DNA from 4 places in the Chelatococcus sp. YT9 genome. Region 1 is predicted to be linked to each of the others. Evidence: predicted binding sites of a transcription regulator. Region 1 holds the regulator's gene; each other region holds the start of a gene.
What was found. The regulator PhoB, encoded in region 1, activates phosphate uptake and scavenging genes when phosphate is short. The targets are predictions, from matches to a motif close to TGTCATNNANCTGTCAT.
Positions count from the first base shown of each region.

Region 2: a site for PhoB is predicted at 1,957-1,973, ahead of ugpB (sn-glycerol-3-phosphate ABC transporter substrate-binding protein UgpB). Genes of this name have one in related genera too.
Region 3: a site for PhoB is predicted at 2,085-2,101, ahead of phnF (phosphonate metabolism transcriptional regulator PhnF). Genes of this name have one in related genera too.
Region 4: a site for PhoB is predicted at 1,278-1,294, ahead of KIO76_RS01775 (esterase-like activity of phytase family protein). Genes of this name have one in related genera too.

Region 1 is NZ_JAHBRW010000001.1:1,966,408-1,971,282, forward strand. It holds gene KIO76_RS08840 (aspartate aminotransferase family protein) at 1-1,128, opposite strand, end outside; gene KIO76_RS08845 (GcrA family cell cycle regulator) at 1,576-2,115, shown strand; gene phoB (phosphate regulon transcriptional regulator PhoB) at 2,232-2,933, opposite strand; gene phoU (phosphate signaling complex protein PhoU) at 2,991-3,710, opposite strand; gene pstB (phosphate ABC transporter ATP-binding protein PstB) at 3,743-4,522, opposite strand; gene pstA (phosphate ABC transporter permease PstA) at 4,519-4,875, opposite strand, start outside.
Region 2 is NZ_JAHBRW010000001.1:4,341,737-4,346,611, forward strand. It holds gene ugpA (sn-glycerol-3-phosphate ABC transporter permease UgpA) at 1-485, opposite strand, end outside; gene ugpB (sn-glycerol-3-phosphate ABC transporter substrate-binding protein UgpB) at 567-1,877, opposite strand; gene sseA (3-mercaptopyruvate sulfurtransferase) at 2,162-3,013, shown strand; gene KIO76_RS19960 (class I SAM-dependent methyltransferase) at 3,243-4,322, opposite strand; gene era (GTPase Era) at 4,464-4,875, opposite strand, start outside.
Region 3 is NZ_JAHBRW010000002.1:1,174,593-1,179,467, reverse strand. It holds gene KIO76_RS25385 (LysR family transcriptional regulator) at 1-407, shown strand, start outside; gene KIO76_RS25380 (hypothetical protein) at 651-1,214, shown strand; gene phnF (phosphonate metabolism transcriptional regulator PhnF) at 1,266-1,976, opposite strand; gene KIO76_RS25370 (ABC transporter substrate-binding protein) at 2,168-3,706, shown strand; gene KIO76_RS25365 (ABC transporter permease) at 3,878-4,798, shown strand; gene KIO76_RS25360 (ABC transporter permease) at 4,801-4,875, shown strand, end outside.
Region 4 is NZ_JAHBRW010000001.1:402,750-407,624, reverse strand. It holds gene KIO76_RS01785 (efflux RND transporter periplasmic adaptor subunit) at 1-409, opposite strand, end outside; gene KIO76_RS01780 (TetR/AcrR family transcriptional regulator) at 424-1,011, opposite strand; gene KIO76_RS01775 (esterase-like activity of phytase family protein) at 1,363-2,715, shown strand; gene KIO76_RS01770 (energy transducer TonB family protein) at 2,798-3,214, opposite strand; gene KIO76_RS01765 (hypothetical protein) at 3,309-3,665, opposite strand; gene KIO76_RS01760 (metal ABC transporter substrate-binding protein) at 3,941-4,849, shown strand; gene KIO76_RS01755 (manganese/iron ABC transporter ATP-binding protein) at 4,846-4,875, shown strand, end outside.

The DNA.
Region 1 (4,875 bases):
ATTGCTGCCTGCCGCCACCACCAACGCTTTCTCCGCGCGGGCCGCATTGACAAAGTCGCCGTTCGGCGGCGTGAGCTTCAGGCCGAGCAGCAGACCCTCGCCGCGGATCTCGGTGATGACGTCGGGATAGCGGTCCTTGAGCTCCGCGAGGCGTTGCTTGAACAGCAGGCTCTTGCGGCGTACCTCTTCCAGGAACCCATCCGCGAGTATGACATCGAGAACGGCATTGCCGACGGCCATCGCGAGCGGATTGCCCCCGAAGGTCGTTCCGTGTGTGCCGGCCGTCATGCCCTTTCCGGCCTCGGCCGTCGCGAGGCATGCGCCCATGGGAAAGCCGCCGCCGATGCCCTTGGCGACAGCCATGATGTCGGGCGTGACGCCGGACCACTCGTGGGCAAACAGCTTGCCGGTGCGGCCAACGCCCGTCTGGACCTCGTCCAGGATCAGCAGCAGGCCTTTGTCGTCGCATATCTGGCGCAGACGCTTGAGATCGGCGGTAGGCACCGACCGAACGCCGCCTTCTCCTTGGATCGGCTCGATCAGGATCGCGGCGGTTTCATCGGTGATCGCCGCCTCGAGGGCCTTGAAATCGCCAAATGGTACTTGGTCGAAGCCTTCGACCTTCGGGCCGAAGCCCTCCAGATATTTGGCCTGGCCACCGGCGGCGATGGTCGCGAGTGTCCGACCGTGGAAAGCGCCTTCGAAGGTAATGATGCGGAACCGCTCGGGATGGCCGCTCACCGCGTGATATTTCCGCGCCATCTTGATGGCGCATTCCAGGGCCTCCGCACCGGAGTTTGTGAAGAAGACCGTGTCGGCGAAGGTCGCGTCGACGAGCCGCTGCGCGAGCCTTTCACCGCCGGGGATGCGATAGAGGTTCGACGTGTGCCAAACCTTGGACGCCTGCTCAGTCAAGGCTTCCACGAGATGCGGATGGGCGTGGCCGAGTGCGTTCACGGCGATGCCCGCGCCGAGGTCGAGATATCGTTCGCCTTGTCGCGTCATCAGCCATACGCCCTCTCCCTTTTCGAATTCGATGTCGGGACGCGCATAAGTCGGCAGCAACGGCGAAATCACGATTTCAACCTCCGCAAGAGGAAAGTTTCCAAAAGAACCATGGGCAGACATCACCGATATCGGGCCCGTGTCTCGGAAAATCAAAGTGCCGCCCACGGAGGGGCGGCACTCCATCAATTCTAAAGGTCATGTTTTCCATGTCAATTCAAAGACTGTGATACCTCTCATCAACGTCCGAGCCGCCGCGGACGGGCTGGCCGGATCGGATGGGAAAGGATCTCTGCGCGCCACCTGCAGGATTTGATATGTGCCGGAACCGAAGACGCTTTTCCCCTTGACTCTCGGACGAGGTTCTTGGGGAAAACGGCGGGTGTGGCAGGGGGACTCTTGCCCCCGAGTCGGGGCATATTGTAGTTTCGCCTTCAACGACTACGACATCTCGTGTAGCGGAACTTATCATTCGCGTTCGTTGTCACCATGCAACGGGGTTGGGCTCGTGTGGAGCTGGCCGCGAAAGATAAGGGATTCCATGCACTGCAACTGCTGACGGAGAAGGCGATGACCGACCCGAGCCAATCTTGGAGCGATGAGCGTGTAGAGCTCTTGCGCAAGCTCTGGTCTGATGGCCTCAGCGCCAGTCAGATCGCCGCCGAACTCGGCGGTATCACCCGCAATGCGGTGATCGGCAAGGTGCACCGCCTCGGCCTGTCAGGCCGCGCCAAGAGCACCGCCAATTCCGCTCCCCGTCCCCGCAAACCGGCCCGGCAGCCGGGTGCTGCCGCGCCGGCTCCCGCCGCTTCCGCGCCAGGCCCCGTGCGCACTAGTGCCGCGCTGGCTCCTCAGCCCGTCGCCGAAGCGGCTCCCGTGCTCGTTCGCCTGCCTCAGCCCCGCGAGGAAGTGGTGATCCCTATGTCTGAGAGGGTCACCATCATGGAACTCCGTGAATCCATGTGCCGGTGGCCCATGGGTGATCCAACGACGCCGGAATTCCGCTTCTGCGGCGCCCGGTCCGAGCTGGGTATGCCCTATTGCTCGCACCATTCGCGCATTGCCTATCAGCCCGTCGCCGATCGCAGGCGGGATCGTAAGCGGGCCTGAGGTCTTCGGCTGCCCGGTGACGCGGATAGCTGGCAAACATTCGAGCCCTTGAAAGGCCGCTGCGATGTGATCGCGGCGGCCTTTCTCATTGGGTCGACAGGTATCGATCCGCCAGTTCAGCCAGCCTTCGCGAAGGTCTCGTCAAAGGAATAGCCGGCGCCACGCACCGTGCGGATCGGATCAGGTCGGCGCATGCGGTTGATCGCCTTGCGGAGGCGCCCGACATGCACGTCGACGGTCCGCTCGTCGATGTAGACGTCGTGGCCCCACACCCGGTCGAGCAACTGCTCCCGGGTGAAGACACGGCCCGGGCTCTGCATCAGGAACTCGAGCAGCTTGAATTCCGTCGGCCCGAGATGGAGCTCCCGGCCGCCGCGCTTGACCCGGTGGGTCTCGCGATCGAGTTCGATATCGCCGGCAATGAGTTGCGCCGCAACCTGACCCGGCTTGGCGCGCCGCAGCAGGGCCCGCACGCGCGCCAGGAGTTCCGGCACGGAGAAGGGCTTGACGATATAGTCGTCGGCGCCGGTCGCGAGACCACGCACACGCTCGGTCTCCTCGCCGCGCGCCGTCAACATGATGATCGGCAGCCGCTCGGTCTCCTCGCGCGCGCGGATGCGGCGGCACAGCTCGATGCCGGAGAGCCCTGGCAGCATCCAGTCCAGCAATACGAGGTCCGGCACCGCTTCGCGCAGCCGTATCTCCGCTTCGTCGCCACGGGCGACGCTGTCGACTGTATAGCCCTCGGCCTCGAGGTTATAACGGAGGAGCAGCGTGAGCGGCTCCTCATCCTCGACGATCAGAATACGTGGTCCCATCGAAAGTCCTATGGTTCCACTGTTGTCCTGGCCCCCCGGTTCACAGGATCAGTGGGATCAGTTGCTAGGATCGGTTGGCGCCTTGGTGAAGCTGGAGGTATCCCCCTTCGGGCGGTCGGCAGCCAATGTGACGCCTGTCGCCAGATAATGGACCGTCTCGGCGATGTTGGTGGTGTGATCGCCGATACGCTCGATGTTCTTGGCGAGGAACAGAAGGTGCGTGCAGAACGTGATGTTGCGCGGATCTTCCATCATATAGGTGAGCAACTCGCGGAAGATCGACGTGTACAGCGCATCGATGCGATCATCGCGCTGCCAAACGTCAAGGGCTTGCGCGTCATCTCGCTGCACATAGGCATCGAGCACGTCCTTGAGCTGCTCCTGCACGAGATCGCTCATGTGTTGTACGCCGATCACGAGCTTCTGAGGCTGTGTTTCGCCGCTGATGGCGACGACACGTTTGCTCGTGTTCTTGGCAAGGTCCCCGATGCGCTCGAGATCGGCGGCCACGCGAATGACCGAGATCAGTTCGCGCAGGTCGACCGCCATGGGCTGGCGTCGCGCGATGGTGAGCACGGCGAGTTCTTCGATGTCACGCTGCAACCCGTCGAGGCGGGCATCAGCGGAGATGACGGACTGGGCGAGAGTGCTGTCGCGCTTGACCAGCGCCAGCGTGGAGTCCGTGAGCATCTTCTCGGCGACGCCCCCCATCTCGACGATCCGGGTCCGCAGTTCGTCGAGATCCTCGTCGAAGGATGAGACGATATGTTCAGGCATTGCCTCAGGTCCCCTAGCTTTGGCCATCAGGATCAGCCAAACCGGCCGGTGATGTAGTCCTGCGTACGCTTGTCTTGCGGTGCGGTGAAGATCTTCGAGGTATCGTCGAACTCGATGAGGTCGCCGAGATACATGAAGGCCGTATACTGAGAGACGCGCGCCGCCTGCTGCATGCTGTGCGTCACGATGGCGATAGTATAGTCGCGCTTGAGCTCGTCGATCAGCTCCTCAATCTTGGCCGTCGAGATCGGATCGAGCGCAGAGCACGGCTCGTCGAGCAGGATGACTTCCGGCTTCACCGCGACGGTGCGGGCGATGCACAGGCGCTGCTGCTGGCCGCCGGATAGGCTGAGCCCGCTGGCGTCGAGCTTATCCTTCACCTCTTCCCAAAGCGCGGCCCGGCGGAGCGCCGATTCCACGCGGTCGTTGAGCTCGCTCTTGGGGAGGTTCTCGTAGAGGCGCACCCCGAAGGCGATATTGTCATAGATCGACATCGGAAACGGCGTAGGCTTCTGGAAGACCATGCCCACCTTGGCGCGCAGGAGGTTCAGATCCTGCTTGGGCGAGAGGACATTCTCGCCGTCCAGAAGCACTTCGCCCTCGGCACGCTGTTTCGGATAGAGGTCGTACATCCGGTTCAGGACGCGCAGCAGTGTTGACTTGCCGCAGCCGGACGGGCCGATGAACGCGGTGACGATGTTCTCGTAGAGGGGCAGGTTGATGCCCTTCAGCGCAAGCGAGTCACCATAAAAGAACTTGAGGTTCTTGACCGAGACCTTCTCGGATTGGGGCTTTTCCGTAGCAGTGGTCATCTTTGTTTCCCCGGCGAAGAGAGCGTCCGTGCCGTGATGCTGAGGGCGAGAACAGCGAAGGTGATGATGAGGGCGCCGACCCAGGCAAGTGCCTGCCAGTCCTTGTAGGGGCTCAGGGCGAACTGGAAGATGACCGAGGGAAGGCTGGCCATCGGACCGTTGAGATCCGTGCTCCAGAACTGGTTGTTGAGAGCCGTGAAGAGAAGCGGCGCGGTCTCGCCGCTGATACGCGCCACGGCGAGCAGCACGCCCGTCACCATGCCGGCCTTGGCGGCACGATAGGCGATCTTGCGGATCACCACGTGGCGGGGCAGGCCAAGCGCGGATGCCGCTTCACGAAGCTGGTTGGGCAC
Region 2 (4,875 bases), 2.4 Mb from region 1:
AGAATGACGAGCATCATGGCCTGGTTGCCGTTGAGCAGCGGATCCCAGTCATAGCCTGAGCGCCGCAGCATGTAGGCGAAGGTGCCGATGGTCGGATTGAACAGGAAGAGCCACAACATGCCGGCGATGGCCGGTGCGACGGCGTAGGGCCAGATCATGAGCGTGCGGTAGAAGCCCCTGCCCTTGATCACCTTGTCCGCCATGACAGCCAGCACGAGCGCGATCGCCATGGGGATCAGGGCTGTCGCGACTGAGAAGATGATAGTCGTCTGGACCGAACCGATGTAGTCGGGGTCGCTGAGCACTTGCCGGAAATTGCCAAGACCGACGAAAGTGGTGGCAAGGCCGAACGGATCCTCACGCAAGGTCGACTGACGTATCGCCTGGGACGCCGGCCAGTAGAAGAACACCAGCGTGATGAGGATCTGCGGCAACAGCAGCAGGTAAGGCAGCACCTTGTGGGGAAAGATCACTCGTGACGTCACGCGGCAGACCTGGCGGGCGGTGATCGAAAGAAAGCGAGCCGCCCGCGGCCCAACCGCGGGCGGAACCGAAGGGTACCGAAGCTACTGACCCAAGGCCTGCTTGATCGCGGCATTGCCGCGCTTCACAGCGCTGTCGAGAGCCTGCTTTGCCGTTTGCTGGCCGGCGAGCATCTTCTCGAACTCCTCGTTCTGGATATCACGGACCTGCGGCAGGTTCACGAGACGCACGCCCTTGGAATTCTCCGTGGGCGCTTTCCCCATCATCTGGAGGATCGGCGTCTCACGGCCCGGATTCTTCTCGTAGAACCCCGACTTCTTGGTCGCGTCGTAGGCGGCAAGCGTCACAGGCAGATAGCCGGACACCTGATGGAGGCGAGACTGGATATCCGTCTTCGACAGGAACTGGAAGAAAGCCGCCACGCCCTTGTATTCATCGGGCTTGTGACCGGCGAAAACCCAGAGACTCGCACCACCGGGGGTCGTGTTCTGCGGGGCCCCAGCCGCCGCGCTGTCATAAGGCAACTGCCCAATGCCGTAGTTCATGCCGGACTTGACGATATCCCCCAAGCCACCGGAGGATTCGGTCAGGATGGCGCATTCACCGCTCAGGAAGAGGTTCTTGGCCTCAGACGTCCGCCCGCCGTAGCGGAACACACCTTCCTTGGCGAGGTCAGCCACCGCCTGGAAGTGATTGGCGTAGATCGGCGCGTCGATCTTGAGCTGAACATCGAGACCGCCGAGGCCGTTCTCCTTGGTGCCATAGGGCTGGTTGTTCCAGGCGGCGAAATTTTCGAGGTGAATCCAGGTAAGCCACGTGGACGTGTAGCCGCAGGGGGCCGCGCCGCTCGCCTTGATCTTCCGCGCGGCCTCGAACACTTCGTTCCAGGTCTTCGGCGGCTTGTTGACGTCCAGCCCCGCCTTTTGGAAGGCATCCTTATTGTAATAGAGGATCGGCGAGGATGAGTTGTAGGGGAAGGACAGCATGGTGCCGTCGGGCTTGGAATAATAGGCGACGATGCCCGGCAGGTACTGGCTCTTGTCAAACTTGGCGCCGCCTTCGCTCAGCACGTCCGCAACCGGCTTGACCGCGCCCTCGGCGCCCATCATCACGCCGGTGCCAACATCGAACACCTGAATGATGTGAGGCGGCTGCTTGGCGCGGAAGGCGGCAATGCCGGCATTCAGCGTCTCTGGATAGGTGCCCTTGAAGACCGGCACGACCTTGTAGTCGCTCTGGCTGGCGTTGAATTCTTTCGCGAGGGTCTCGACAACCTCGTTGTTGGCGCCGGTCATGGCATGCCACCAGGAAATCTCGGTGGCCGCCAGCGCTGGGGCCGATACGGTCAGAGTAAGCGCCGCCGCAACGCCCGGAATGAAACCGCGCAGTGTCATGTTCGTCTCCCTTGTTCGGCCACGCGGGTGTCCGCCGGCCGTGCCACAGTTCCGTGGTTCTGGACATGACGTTATTTCGATTTCAGTTTTGCGACAATCGCGAGCCTTGGTCTCTCTAGGTCTTGGGCGTTAGACTTTCGCACGAGGACCTGCTTGAGACGACGGCAGCGAGCGCACAACCGGAACCCGCATGGCGGCCACCGCACGGTCCATGGTAGGGATGCTGTTGAAATCAGCGTCGGACATGCGAAAGCGCGGCGCCTTGCATCACAGGAGATTGTTTCGTGGGTGATTTTCCGGCTCTCGTCAGCACAGCATGGCTCGCCGACAACCTCGGCGCTGCTGATCTCGTGGTCATCGACGGCTCCTGGTATTTGCCGACCGAAGGCCGTGACGCGGATGCCGAATATCAGGCCGGTCATATTCCCGGCGCCGTCCGCTTCGATGTGGATGCGATCAGCGATACCACATCGAATCTCCCGCATATGCTGCCAAGCGCTGAGAACTTCGCCAAGGCCATGGGTGCGCTCGGCGTGTCCAACGCGGCGCGCATCGTCGTCTATGACGGGGCCGGCCTGTTCTCGGCCGCGCGCGTCCGCTGGACGCTGAAGATCTTCGGCGCGGGCAAGGTCGCCGTGCTCGACGGCGGCCTGCCGCAATGGAAAGCGGAGAACCGGCCGCTCGAAACCGGCGTCGCCAAGCGGGAGGCGACGACCTTCACCGCTGCGTTCGACGCCGATCAGGTCGCTGACGCCTCCCGCGTGCTCGCGAGCCTCACGAACAAGACGGCTCAAGTCGTCGATGCGCGCGCCGCTGCCCGTTTTCGCGGCGACGCTCCAGAGCCACGCCCGGGCGTGCGGGCCGGTCACATGCCGGGAGCCCGCAACGTCCCCTTCAACGATCTCATCGAGAACGGCCGGCTCAAGACCCCGGAGGCGATCACCGCAACTTTCACCAAGGCCGGCGTCGATCTCGACAGGCCGGTGATCACGAGCTGCGGCTCGGGCGTCACAGCAGCCGTTCTGGCGCTGGCGCTGGAAACCGCCGGTAAGCCCGTGGCGGGGCTCTATGACGGCTCATGGTCGGAATGGGGCAGCCGCGAGGACCTGCCGATCGCCACCGGCGAGGCGGATTAAGGCCGGCCGGCGTTCACGGCGTCGGTTGGATTGTGACTAAGAAGGGGGGTGCATCCCGGAGCAACGCATAGCAACGGGTCCGGGATCCATAAACGCCATCGCCAAGAGAAAAGGATACCTCATACAAAAGCTGATCGCCGTCACGCGTCGTATCGGTGTATGGGTCTCGGGCCGAGTTCACGCTCGTCCGAGGATGACCCTCACGAATGATTCTTGAACCTCAATCGCCCTAAGCAGGCGCCCTATCCATCTTGCGAGCCATGACCAGGAGGTGGTCGCTCGGCGGCACCGGTGTCAGCCGCTTGGCGAGACGGGCCAGCAGGCGGTCGATTCTCTTGGTGGCGCGCAGGGCCTTGGGCAATACGCGTCGTTCCCGGAGCCCCATCAACCTTCCGAGGCGGGTAGGCACATAGAGCGTGTCACGGAGTTCGTCGGCCGACTGGGGGCTCAGAAAATCGAGGGAAAAGAACGGGCTCGCGAGATAGTCGCCCATAAGCGTCTCCGAGGGTTCGGTTTCCATGCGCTCGATCACGAAGCCCGCCCGCTCGAGACATCGGGCCATTGCGGCCTCGGTGAACAGGCTGACATGGCTCGGCGCCGTGAAATGCCCCGAATGGGACGGGAAGAAGCGAGACGGCGTGTTGCGGACGGAATCGGTGGTCAGGAAGAGCCGTCCTCCCGTCCGAACGAGATCGCGGATCTGGAGCAGGAAACGTGTCGGATCCGGAATATGCTCGATCACCTCGACGAGCATCACGAGATCGAACGCCCCCCGCAGGGTGGTACTGTCGGTGGTGACCCGCACACCGTAGCTGCGTGCCGCGATCTCCGCGCTCTGGCGATTGAGCTCCAGCCCCTCGCAATTTTCGTAGCCGTAGTGGTCGCGCAGCAGCGCCAGGAGGCTGCCCGGCCCACAGCCGAAATCCAGAATCCGAGCCGACTTCTCGGCATCGATCCACGACGCCAGACGGCGAAGGTCGCTGTAGCTGAGGCTGAAATAAGGTTCGCGCGCGATGCGCTCCGCCTCGAAGCGCCGATAATTGTTATAAAAGGACGAGTTGTAGAAGGCGGCGAGCGTCGCGTCGTCCGGCAATGGATTGGCGAAGGTGAAGCCGCAACGCGTGCAGCGATCATGGGCGATATGGCGCAGCGTCGCGAAGGGACGGATGCTCGCCGATCCGCAAGCCGGGCAGCTTCCTGCTTGAGACCAACCCGCACGGGCAAGGGACGCGTTGATCGCGCGAAGGCTTAACGGGCGATCGAGATCGGCCGACTGCGGATTGCTCCCGGCATGGACGCTCGCCGACATGCTTGCCTCCCCTGCGGCTACAGCGTGCCGCCGGGTGGCGATTGTCCGCAATTATGCTGGCGCGCCTAGCTGCCTAGAGGCGGTAGCCTCTACCCAGAAAGGACGAAGGGTCTCGTCCGATCGATGGCAGCGCCCGGATCGTCAACCCTTCGGGAATTCCAGCCCCATCTCGCGGTAGCGCTCCGGGTCATCGCCCCAGTTCTCGCGTACCTTCACGAAGAGAAAGAGATGCACGTTGGTTTCGGCCGCCTCGATGATGTCCTGGCGCGCGGCCGAACCGATGGCCTTGATTGTCTGCCCGCCCTTGCCCAGTACGATCTTGCGCTGGCTCTCCCGCTCCACGAAAACCGTCTGCTCGATGCGGACGGAACCGTCCTTCTGCACCTTCCACTGGTCGGTTTCGACGGTGACTGCATAGGGCAGTTCATCATGCAGGCGCTCGAACAGCTTCTCGCGCGTGATCTCGGCGGCGAGCATCCGGAGCGGCGCATCCGAGATCTGGTCGTCCGGATAGAGCCATGGCCCCGCCGGCATCCGCCTGCCCAGGCTTTCC
Region 3 (4,875 bases), on a different contig from region 1:
TACATGGCGTCGAGTATATCGCCCATACGCCGGCCGCGCGCCTCCGACGGGCATTGGTCGAAGTCATGGACGCCGGGGGCTATAAGTTAAACGTGGTTGCCGAGACGCCGATGTGCATGACCCTTCTGGCGATCGTCAGCGAAGGCGTTGGGGTCGGTCTCGTCAATCCCATGTCTGTCGAAGGCTTGGATAACATGGATTTGGTGCTCCGTCCGTTCAGTCCACCCATGCCATGCAATTTTTTCCTCGGCTACCGGAGCGAGGCGAAAAAATCCCGTTTTGTCCGCTCAATGACAAAGTGTTTGCTGGATGCAAGGTCGCAAACTAGCGCCCATGTCCAGATCTCGACGTGGGCGCCTCTTATTGCATCCGCCGCGGCATCACCCCAAGGAAATGCGAGCTGTTGAAACGAATTGAGTGAAGCGATCCACCGCTCCTCGCGCTATTGCAAGGGGCGGGCGACGGTATCTCGAATTCGAGCGGGGTTGACATGGGTACTAATTCGCCGTCGATGGAAGCAGCCTCTGTTCTGCAAGTTGGGTTTGAGCTTGTGCGCTGAAGCAGCCGCTAGCATTGGCTAGATTGATCCTGGGCTGTTAGCATAGCCGGGATTTCACTATGATCCTTGCATCACGACGAAATGGGCAAAGATGGACGAAGCTCCTACGCGCGGCACGAAGCCCATCCAGGGTGAGCGGCAGCAGCGATTTTCTGTCCATGTCTTCGACATGCCCAATGACAAGAGCGTCAAAAACCGTCGTGATCCCGGACGCAGACACAACCCGATCATGCATGGTAACGGCGCTGGCCGCGTTCCATCGGACGTTCGGTCACGGAATCATCTGCTTTTCGGCGTGATCCGTATGAACATCAACAAGGCCCGGGATGATAAAGTCACCTTCCGCGTCGACCGCATCCACCGAAGTGGTCGATCCTTCGCAGATATCGGCTATCATGCCGTGAGATACGCGAAGCGACCCATGGACAACTTCATCGGCGAGTACAAGTCCCGCATTCTTGATCGAAAAGTCGCGATGAATTTTGGTAGGCTTCGCTATTTCCAGCATCTTACTGACATGCCCCTTAGGCAAGACATCGCCCGACGACTCTTTGTTCGATATTACAATATACAGGCACAACAGCGTCACTCAGATGACGAAACCCAAACGACGAAAGTGGTTGTGGGCAATCGAACCGACAGGGTCGAAGTATGATCGTCAGCGGAGCTGCGGACGTCGACGTTGCAAAATCGATTGGCCGGCTCCTTATACATGCACCTTGATGCGCGTCGCCGGCCAAACCGAGGTGCTGATCTCCACGGGCACACCATGCAAGTCGACATTGCGCCCCTCCAAGACCACGACAGGGCTATCGTGGGGGATGTGCAGCATCCTCGCTTCGGCGGATGTCGGCTGACGCGCCGAGATGGCGGTGTCGCTGCGCCGGAAATCTTCCACCCCGAGCCGCTGTATGAGATCAGTGATCCCGCTGGCTTCCGCGAAGCGCTCCGGAAGCTGCGGATAACGATCCGCGGAGAAAAGATGCCGCGCAACACATAAGGGATCGTGGCCGGCCCACCGCAGGATATGCAGATCGAATACACGCCCGCCGCGGCGGATCGCCAAGTCTCTGGAGAGTTCCGGACTGGCTCTCCGGTCCTGAAGATCGAGAAGTTCTATGCGAGAATTCTGGGCTAGAGCGCGAACATTATCATTGTAACGGGTACGTGACTTCACATAGTAATCGATCAGCGGTCCGGTTACGTAAACCCCGCTGCCTTGCCGCCCTCGGGCAAGGCCGCGTTGTTCGAGCATCTCGATGGCGCGCCGGATCGTGTGGCGGTTGACGGAAAACTGGGCGGCAAGCTCGACCTGGGGTGGCAGCCTGTTGCCTGTCCTCAGCTCTCCCGATGCAATCCGCGCTGCGATTGCGTCAGCAATCCGTCTCGCTTCCCTGCGGTTCTCACTCACCATCATGGCGTCCCCACGCTGGCCTCCGTCAAATCGATCCACATCCGCCAAGTAACGGATTTGGTGTGACGCTTTGTTGAAGATTGGTGTGGTGAACGGCCGGTGACGCCCTCATGTCACGGAACTGTCGTCGAGCCCGGGGATCCCTGTGCGTGTTGTTCAAGACCCATCGATGGGCGCTACCAGGAACCTACGCCATGACAATCAAGAGCATTCTCACATCGGCTCTGCTGGCCAGCAGCATGCTGCTCACCCCGGCTGCAGCCGAGGGGCTGCGCGTGGCGCTGCCGACCTTTCCGTCGAAGTTCGCGCCCAATTTTTGGGGCAACGATGGGGCGCCGATGCTCTACCAGGTCTATGAGACCCTGGTGACGCGCGATCCGTTCGCCCGCCCCCTCAGTTTCCAGCCTGGTCTTGCCCTCTCCTGGAAGCAGGTGGCCCCTACCATCTGGGAAATGAAATTGCGACCAAACGTGAAGATGCACGACGGCACCACGATGGACGCGGAGGATGTCAAATTCTCGCTTGATCCCATTTTCAGCGGTAAGGACCCGGAATACACCTCCGCTTGGGGAACATTTCACTACAACTTCGACCATGTCGAAGTCGTGGACCCGCTGACGGTGCGTATTCATACCAAACGCGAGGAGCCTCTTTTTGAGTCCTTGATGTCGCTCAGCACCGCGAGCATTACGTCAAAGGAACACTATGCGGCAAAGGGCTACGATCAAGCCCTTCTCCATCCGATCGGAACTGGTCCCTATAAGGTCGTGCAGTTGACCGCAGGCGAGCGCGCCGTGATGGAACGCTTCGATGATTATTGGGATCAGAAGGCACCATTGGACAAGCTGGACTTCCGCCTTGTGCCCGAGGTCGCGTCCCGTATCACAGGCCTGGTCAACGGCGAGTTCGACCTCATCGCCAATATCCCGCCCGACCAAGCGCCGGCCCTGAAGCGCGACGGAATCCGCTCGCTCGGCGTGACGTGGCCAATGTTCCACGTTTGGGTGGTCAACCAGGTCGCCAAGCCGGCTAATGATCTTCGCGTTCGCCAAGCCATGCGCCTGTGCACGGACAACAAGGCTCTCGTCGACGGGCTGTGGGGTGGCCTCGCCCATGTTCCGCGCGCACATCAGTTCGAGGAGTATGGCGAGCCGTTCTATATGCCGGATATCGACTACAGCGGTCGCGACGTGGCGAAGGCCAAACGCCTTTTGGCGGAGGCAGGCTATAAGGGTGAGCCGATCACCGCTCAGTTCACTCAGAACTATTATCTCTATGGGAACCTCGCCGCACAGGTCATCCAGCAGCAATGGCAGGAATGCGGCCTCAACCTGAAGCTTCAGCAGGTCGAGCAAATCGACTACCAAAAGTCCAATATCGTGGCCTGGTCCAACCCGATGTATTATCCCGACCCCATGGGGGCGATGGACGTCCACTGGTCATCCACCAGCAACTACGCCAAGCGCGGCACCTGGGCACCCTCCCATCCGGAATGGGCCAAGACCTTTGAGGCCGCTCGTTTTGGAACCGATGTGAAGACCCGCAAGGACGCCTACCGCAAGTTGCTTGAACTCGAACAGCAGGAGGCTGGTTGGATCCTGCTTTACGAGCCGCACGAGATCTATGCGATGCGCGACAGCATTTCCTTCGAGATCCCCATTGCCTACCGCCCTTATGTGCTGCCGTTGCGGGCTGGCCAGATCAAGATCGATAAGGTCAAGGCGAGCCAATAACGCTCTCACAGAAGACGGCGATGGTGGATTGAGCAAGTCCGAGCACGACAAGACCTCCGGCGCGATCCAGGTCCCTGAATGGCTCGGCCATGTCTCAAGCAAGGCTAACTCCGTACCGGCTGGACCTGCCGTACCCGCCATCCGCCCTTCCTTCCGAGCGCAGGAGCTTCCATGATCCGCTTTATGTCTGGCCGATTGTTGCGCGCTGCGGTGGCATTGTCGCTGGTGCTGTTGATCGCCTTCGTCACGGTGCGCTTCTCGGGTGAGCCCTTCGAGCGGATGTTCCCAGAGGGCACGACTGTCGAGCATGAACAGGCATTACGACAGGAATGGAATCTCGATAAGCCCCTGACACAGCAGTTCATGATCTATCTCGGGGCGCTCGCCTCCGGACAATTTGGACAGTCGCTGTTCACCAAGGAAAGCGTTTGGCAGATCTATGCCGAACGCCTGCCCGCGACCCTATTGGTCGGGGGCCTGGCGCTGCTTGTCGCCATTATCCTCGGTATCCCACTCGGGGCGATAGCCGCGCTGTGGCGGCAGAGCGCCACGGCGCGTTTTGCCATGTGGTTCGCTTTTCTGGGCTATGCCATTCCGCACTATGTGCTCGGAATTGGCCTCGTGCTGCTGTTCGGCTTTTACTGGCATTTATTGCCAACATCCGGGCTTGAAAGCGCGTCGCATTTTGTGCTGCCCGTGTTGACGCTCGCCATTCCCATGATCGCGGCGCTCGCCCGCTATATGCGTGCCGCCATGCTCGACGCCATCGCGCAACCGCATGTGATGACGGCCTTATCTAAGGGCATCAGCGAGCGACGCCTGGCGCAAGGGCACATTCTGCGCAATGCCATGGTACCGTTGCTTACTGTGCTAGGACTAGAAATCGCCGGGCTCGTGAACGGATCTATTTTTGTCGAGACCGTTTTTTCGCTGCCAGGCGTTGGCCGAGTGTTGGTCAATGCGGTGCTCGATCGCAACTATCCGGTGCTGCAGTTCGGCGTTTTGGCCTATGCCGCCATCATTGTGATGATCACTCTTGTCGTCGACCTCCTTTACACCGTTGCGGACCCGCGCGTTCGGCTGGAAGCCTGATCATGTCTATCGATGTCAAGATTGCGCCCGTCACCGCTGTGCTTGCAGACGAGAAGCCCGGCACAATCTCGCCGCTG
Region 4 (4,875 bases), 1.6 Mb from region 1:
TGTTGCGTTCGCGCAGTTCCTTCTGGCGGTCTGCCTGCTGGCGAGCCTGGAGCTGCGTCGCCCGCGCGCGTTGCAAGGTCGCTTTCGCACTTTCCACACGTACTCGGAACATGTCGGCATCGATGCGGTAGAGCACGTCCCCCTGTTTGACGAGGCTGCCCTGCTCGAAAACGCGTTCCGTCACGATGCCTGACACGCGCGGACGCACTTCCGCTATCCGCGTTGGCGCAATGCGGCCCGGCAGCTCGTTGATGATCGGGATACGCTCGGCGGCGACTTCGATCACGCTGACGGCCGAAGGCGGCGGCGCGCCGTTCTGGGCTGCAGCGGGCAATGCGGCGCTCGACAAGGCCACCGGCAGAAAGATGGCGGCAGCCAGGACCCGGGCGGGTATGTAAGCAGATTTCATGGCGGATCGTCCAGTTAGCGCTCAGTCACGAACTCGGCTTGGCGAGAAACGTGCTCTTTGAGCAGGCGTATATTCAGTGGCGGGTCTCTTGGTGCCGTGTCGACCAGCGCATCGATTTCCTTCAGGATCTCGCTGCGAGTTGGCTCCGGCCAGTGGTGAAGCCCCAGATACTCCAGCACCATCAGGCCTTCGACCGCGAGGAAAGCGAGTAAAGCGCCGCGGGTGTTGGTCGCGGTCTCCAGGACTTCCGCAAACTCCTGACGGAAAGCATCCTGCATTGTCTGCTGCAATTCGGTGTCCTGTGCCAGAGCGGCACAGAGACTAACGGCGACGGCAGGGCTCTCCCGATACTGCACGGTCCTGGCCGCCGCGATGCGGCCGTGAATCTTGGCGTCGGGACGGCCGTTCAGCCGCTTGGTCGCAAAAGCGATTCGATTCCTCTCTTCCGCGAACCTGCGTTCTATGACCGCCTTGATCAGCGCTTGCTTGGACTTGAAGTCGTAGAGCACGCTGGCTTTGCTGATGCCCGCCTCGTGCGCGACAGCGTCGAGCGTCAGCCTCGCAGCTCCATCGCGAGCGACGACGGCTTCGGCCGCATCCAAGATGCTTTCCTGGTTGATAACTCTCGGGCGCGACATGAAACTCGACCGATCTTCGTTTCCGACCGCTTGGTTTTTAATTCCCGGGAGTTGGTTGTCAACGGCTGTTGATTTCGCGCGGGGGCGGCCGATTTGCGGAGGGGGTCCGATAACCGCCGGAAATATATATATTTTTTGGTTTAGCTCGGCACACGTTGTCAGAAGAACTTGGTTTTACGCTGTGCGCTGCAACACATTAAACGGTCGTGCCGGATGTCCACCGGCGAAGACGTCATCGAGCCGTCATTGCGTTGTCAACGTGCCGACATGGGCCAACGTCAGCTTGCCGACGGTTTTTCTCTCCGTGAAGGATCTATGATGATTGCCCGTCTTTTGCTTGCGATGCCCCTGACGGCTGTGCTCGCGGGAACCGCTTTGGCTCAGCAGGCCGCGCCTGCCACGCTCGCCGGTCACGCGATCCTGCCGGCAAAGAGCTTTGTCGAGGCTCCGGCCGACGCGCCCGCCGACCTCAGGACATCGGGCAAGTTCACGACAGGCAAGCGTGTCGAGGCTGTTAACACCGTCGAAGGTCTCTCGAATGGACGTCCGACGGGCATGAAGGTGCCATTCACCGGCCAGCCGCTGCAGGGGCATTCCGGTATCAAGAAGATGACTGACGGCACGTTCTGGGTGTTGACCGACAACGGCATGGGGGCCAAGGCGAACTCCCCTGATTCCATGCTGTATCTCAACCACTACCGGATCGACTGGGACAAGGGCACCGTCGAGCGCCTCGGCACGGTTTTCCTCAGCGATCCCGACAAAAAGGTGCCGTTCCGCATCGCGAACGAGGCGACGGACAAACGCTACCTCACGGGGTCGGATTTCGATCCTGAAAGCTTCCAGATCATCGGCGACAAGATCTGGATTGGCGAGGAATTCGGTCCTTATCTCATTCGTGCGGACATGACGGGCAAGGTCGAAGCCGTCATCGAGACGATGGTCGATGGCAAGCCGGCGCGTTCGCCCGACCACTATGCCGTCACAACGCCAGCCGCCCCCAATCAGCCGGTCCCTTTCAACGTGCGCCGCTCTAAGGGGTATGAGGGCATGGCCGCCTCCAAGGACGGCCGCTTCCTTTATCCGCTTTTGGAGGGCCCCCTCTGGGACGTCGAGAAGAAGGATTGGGAGAAGACCGCCGACGGCAAGGAGTATCTCCGCATCCTGGAGTTCGATGTTGCGGCGGAGAAGTGGACCGGCCGCCATTGGAAATTCGTTCTTGAGCAGAACGGCAACGCTATTGGCGACTTCAACATGATCGATCCGACCATGGGCTTGATCATCGAGCGAGACAACGGCGAAGGCACGGCCGACAAGGCCTGCCCCGAAGGCCAGAAGCGCGCCGACTGCTTCGCCGACATCGCGAAGTTCAAGCGCGTCTACAAGGTTGAGCTCAGCGACGCCAATGCCAATGGCGTCGCGCGCAAGGTCGCTTATATCGATCTCATGAAGATCGCCGATCCGAACAAGAAGGCGCGCAAGCCGTTGAACGGCGACGTGCTGACCTTCCCCTTCTTCACCATCGAGGATGTCGACCTTGTCGATGATCGCCACATCATCGTCGGCAACGACAACAATCTGCCGTTCTCGACCAGCCGCGAACCGAATGTGCAGGACGACAATGAATTCGTTCTGCTCGAAGTTGCGGACTTCCTGAAGGCGCGTTGATCGATCGCGATCTGAAACCCAAGACTTGAGGAGCTTCCGGGTAATCTCGGGAGCTCTTGCCGCGTTGCGGTCCCCTGATTGTCTATTGCTGCCGCGGCGTCGATGTCTTGCGAGGACGCGGTGCCTCGAATGCAAGGGGTAGCACGATCATCTGCCCGGCGACGCCCGCTGGCGGCGGAGCGAATTGCGCTCCATAGACGATGCCTAGCGCTGTTGAATCGATATGACCATGACCGGATGAGCGCTTGAGCTTGACATCCGCAACGCTGCCGTCCGACTGGATCCGGAACGTGACGATGGCCGTTCCACCGGCCAAAGGCTTGTCCGGCACGACAGGATAGAAAATCCGTGCTCGCAGGATTTCGACGGTGTGTTTGACATAAGCCTTGGTCTCATCTGAAGGGGCGCTGTCGCGTGCTGCCGCAGGGGCGACAAAGCTGAGAAGCGCAAGAGCGCAGAGGCCGCTCAGGAATAGTTTGGACGCCATAAAAGATGCCATGCTTTCATCAATCACACAGAGGCACACAAAAGCGATTTTTCAACGCGGTCAATTGCGTCAAATGCTCGTCTGGTTGGCCGGCAGAGCATGGCCGTTACCGGCTGAAGCGATGACCAACGATGCGAAGCCCTGTCTCGGTATCCTCAAGAGGAAGTGCCTTGCCGGTGGCATCGAGCGCCGCGCGGATCGCGGCGATGTCCTGCTTTCCGCGACAGTGAGGATTGCTCCGCCTGCCTTGGTCGATGTCCCTCGGAAATTCGAGCCCTTCAATGGCGACGAGAGGAAAGGGGCCGTATTCCAGGCTGTCGGTGAAGGCGTGGGGAGTTTTGAACCAGAGCGAGCCGAGGCGTTTCACTTCTGGAACATCGACGAACTTTACCTTCATCTCCTGAATCTGCACGCCACACGCATATACAGCGCCCAGCGCTAACCTCCATTTCGTGTCGGACATCCGGGAGGAGCCAAGCAAGCGCTCAACCGTACGTTTGTCGCGCTCACGCTCGTCAGCCAGGCTAGCAATTCGCCCCATGTAGCCCCCACGGCCGAATCTCACACGTCCGTCTTACCCCCCTACGAAAGACATCGATAGGGAGAGCCGGGCGCTGATGGCAATTAATTATCCTGATTCAAGGGCCTTTTCGACCTTATTGCGAATGGATCGCACTTGCAAAAGGCGACGGGATCACTCATTTTGTATTGCAACTTAATCGCAACAAGGAGCGATCGATGACGGGCTGGGCTAGGCGGTCGGTGCTGGCCGGAGTTTTGGGCTTTGCGACCGGATCGTTCCTCACCGCTTCAGCGGCGACGGCCGAGGACAAGTTCAAGGCGGTGACGACCTTCACCGTCATCGCCGATATCGCGAGGAACGTGGCGGGCGATGCGGCGGTGGTTGAGTCCATAACGAAGCCGGGGGCGGAGATCCATAACTATCAGCCGACGCCTGGTGACATTCAAAAGGCCCAGGGCGCGAAGCTCATATTGTGGAACGGGCTCAATCTCGAGCTCTGGTTCGAGAAATTTTTCCAGAACCTCAAGGGCGTGCCGGGCGTTGTGGTCTCGGAGGGCGTGGAGCCAATGGGTATCAAGGAAGGCCCCTATTCCGGCAAGCCTAATCCTCATGCCTGGATGTCGCCGTCGGCCGCGCTCATCTATGTCGACAACATTCGCGATGCCTTCGTCAAATATGATCCAAAGAACGCCGAGACCTACCGCGCAAATGCTGAAGCCTACAAAACCAAGATCAAAGCCGCCATCGATCCCATCAAGGCCGAGCTTGCGGCTATCCCCGAGAACAAGCGCTGGCTGGTATCGAGTGAAGGGGCGTTTTCCTATCTCGCGCGCGATTTCGGCCTGAAGGAACTCTATTTGTGGCCGATCAATGCCGACCAGCAGGGCACGCCGCAGCAGGTTCGCAAAGTCATCGATGCGGTCCGGAAAAACGGCATCACGGTTGTCTTCTCCGAGAGCACGATCTCGGACAAGCCAGCGCGGCAGGTGGCGCGCGAGACGGGTGCGAAGTACGGTGGTGTACTCTATGTGGATTCGCTGACTGAGGCGGATGGACCGGTGCCGACCTACATCGATCTGTTGCGGGTCACGTCCGACACGATCGCCAGGGGGCTCACCCAGTGAACGTGCCAGCCCAACGCGTGGTTGTC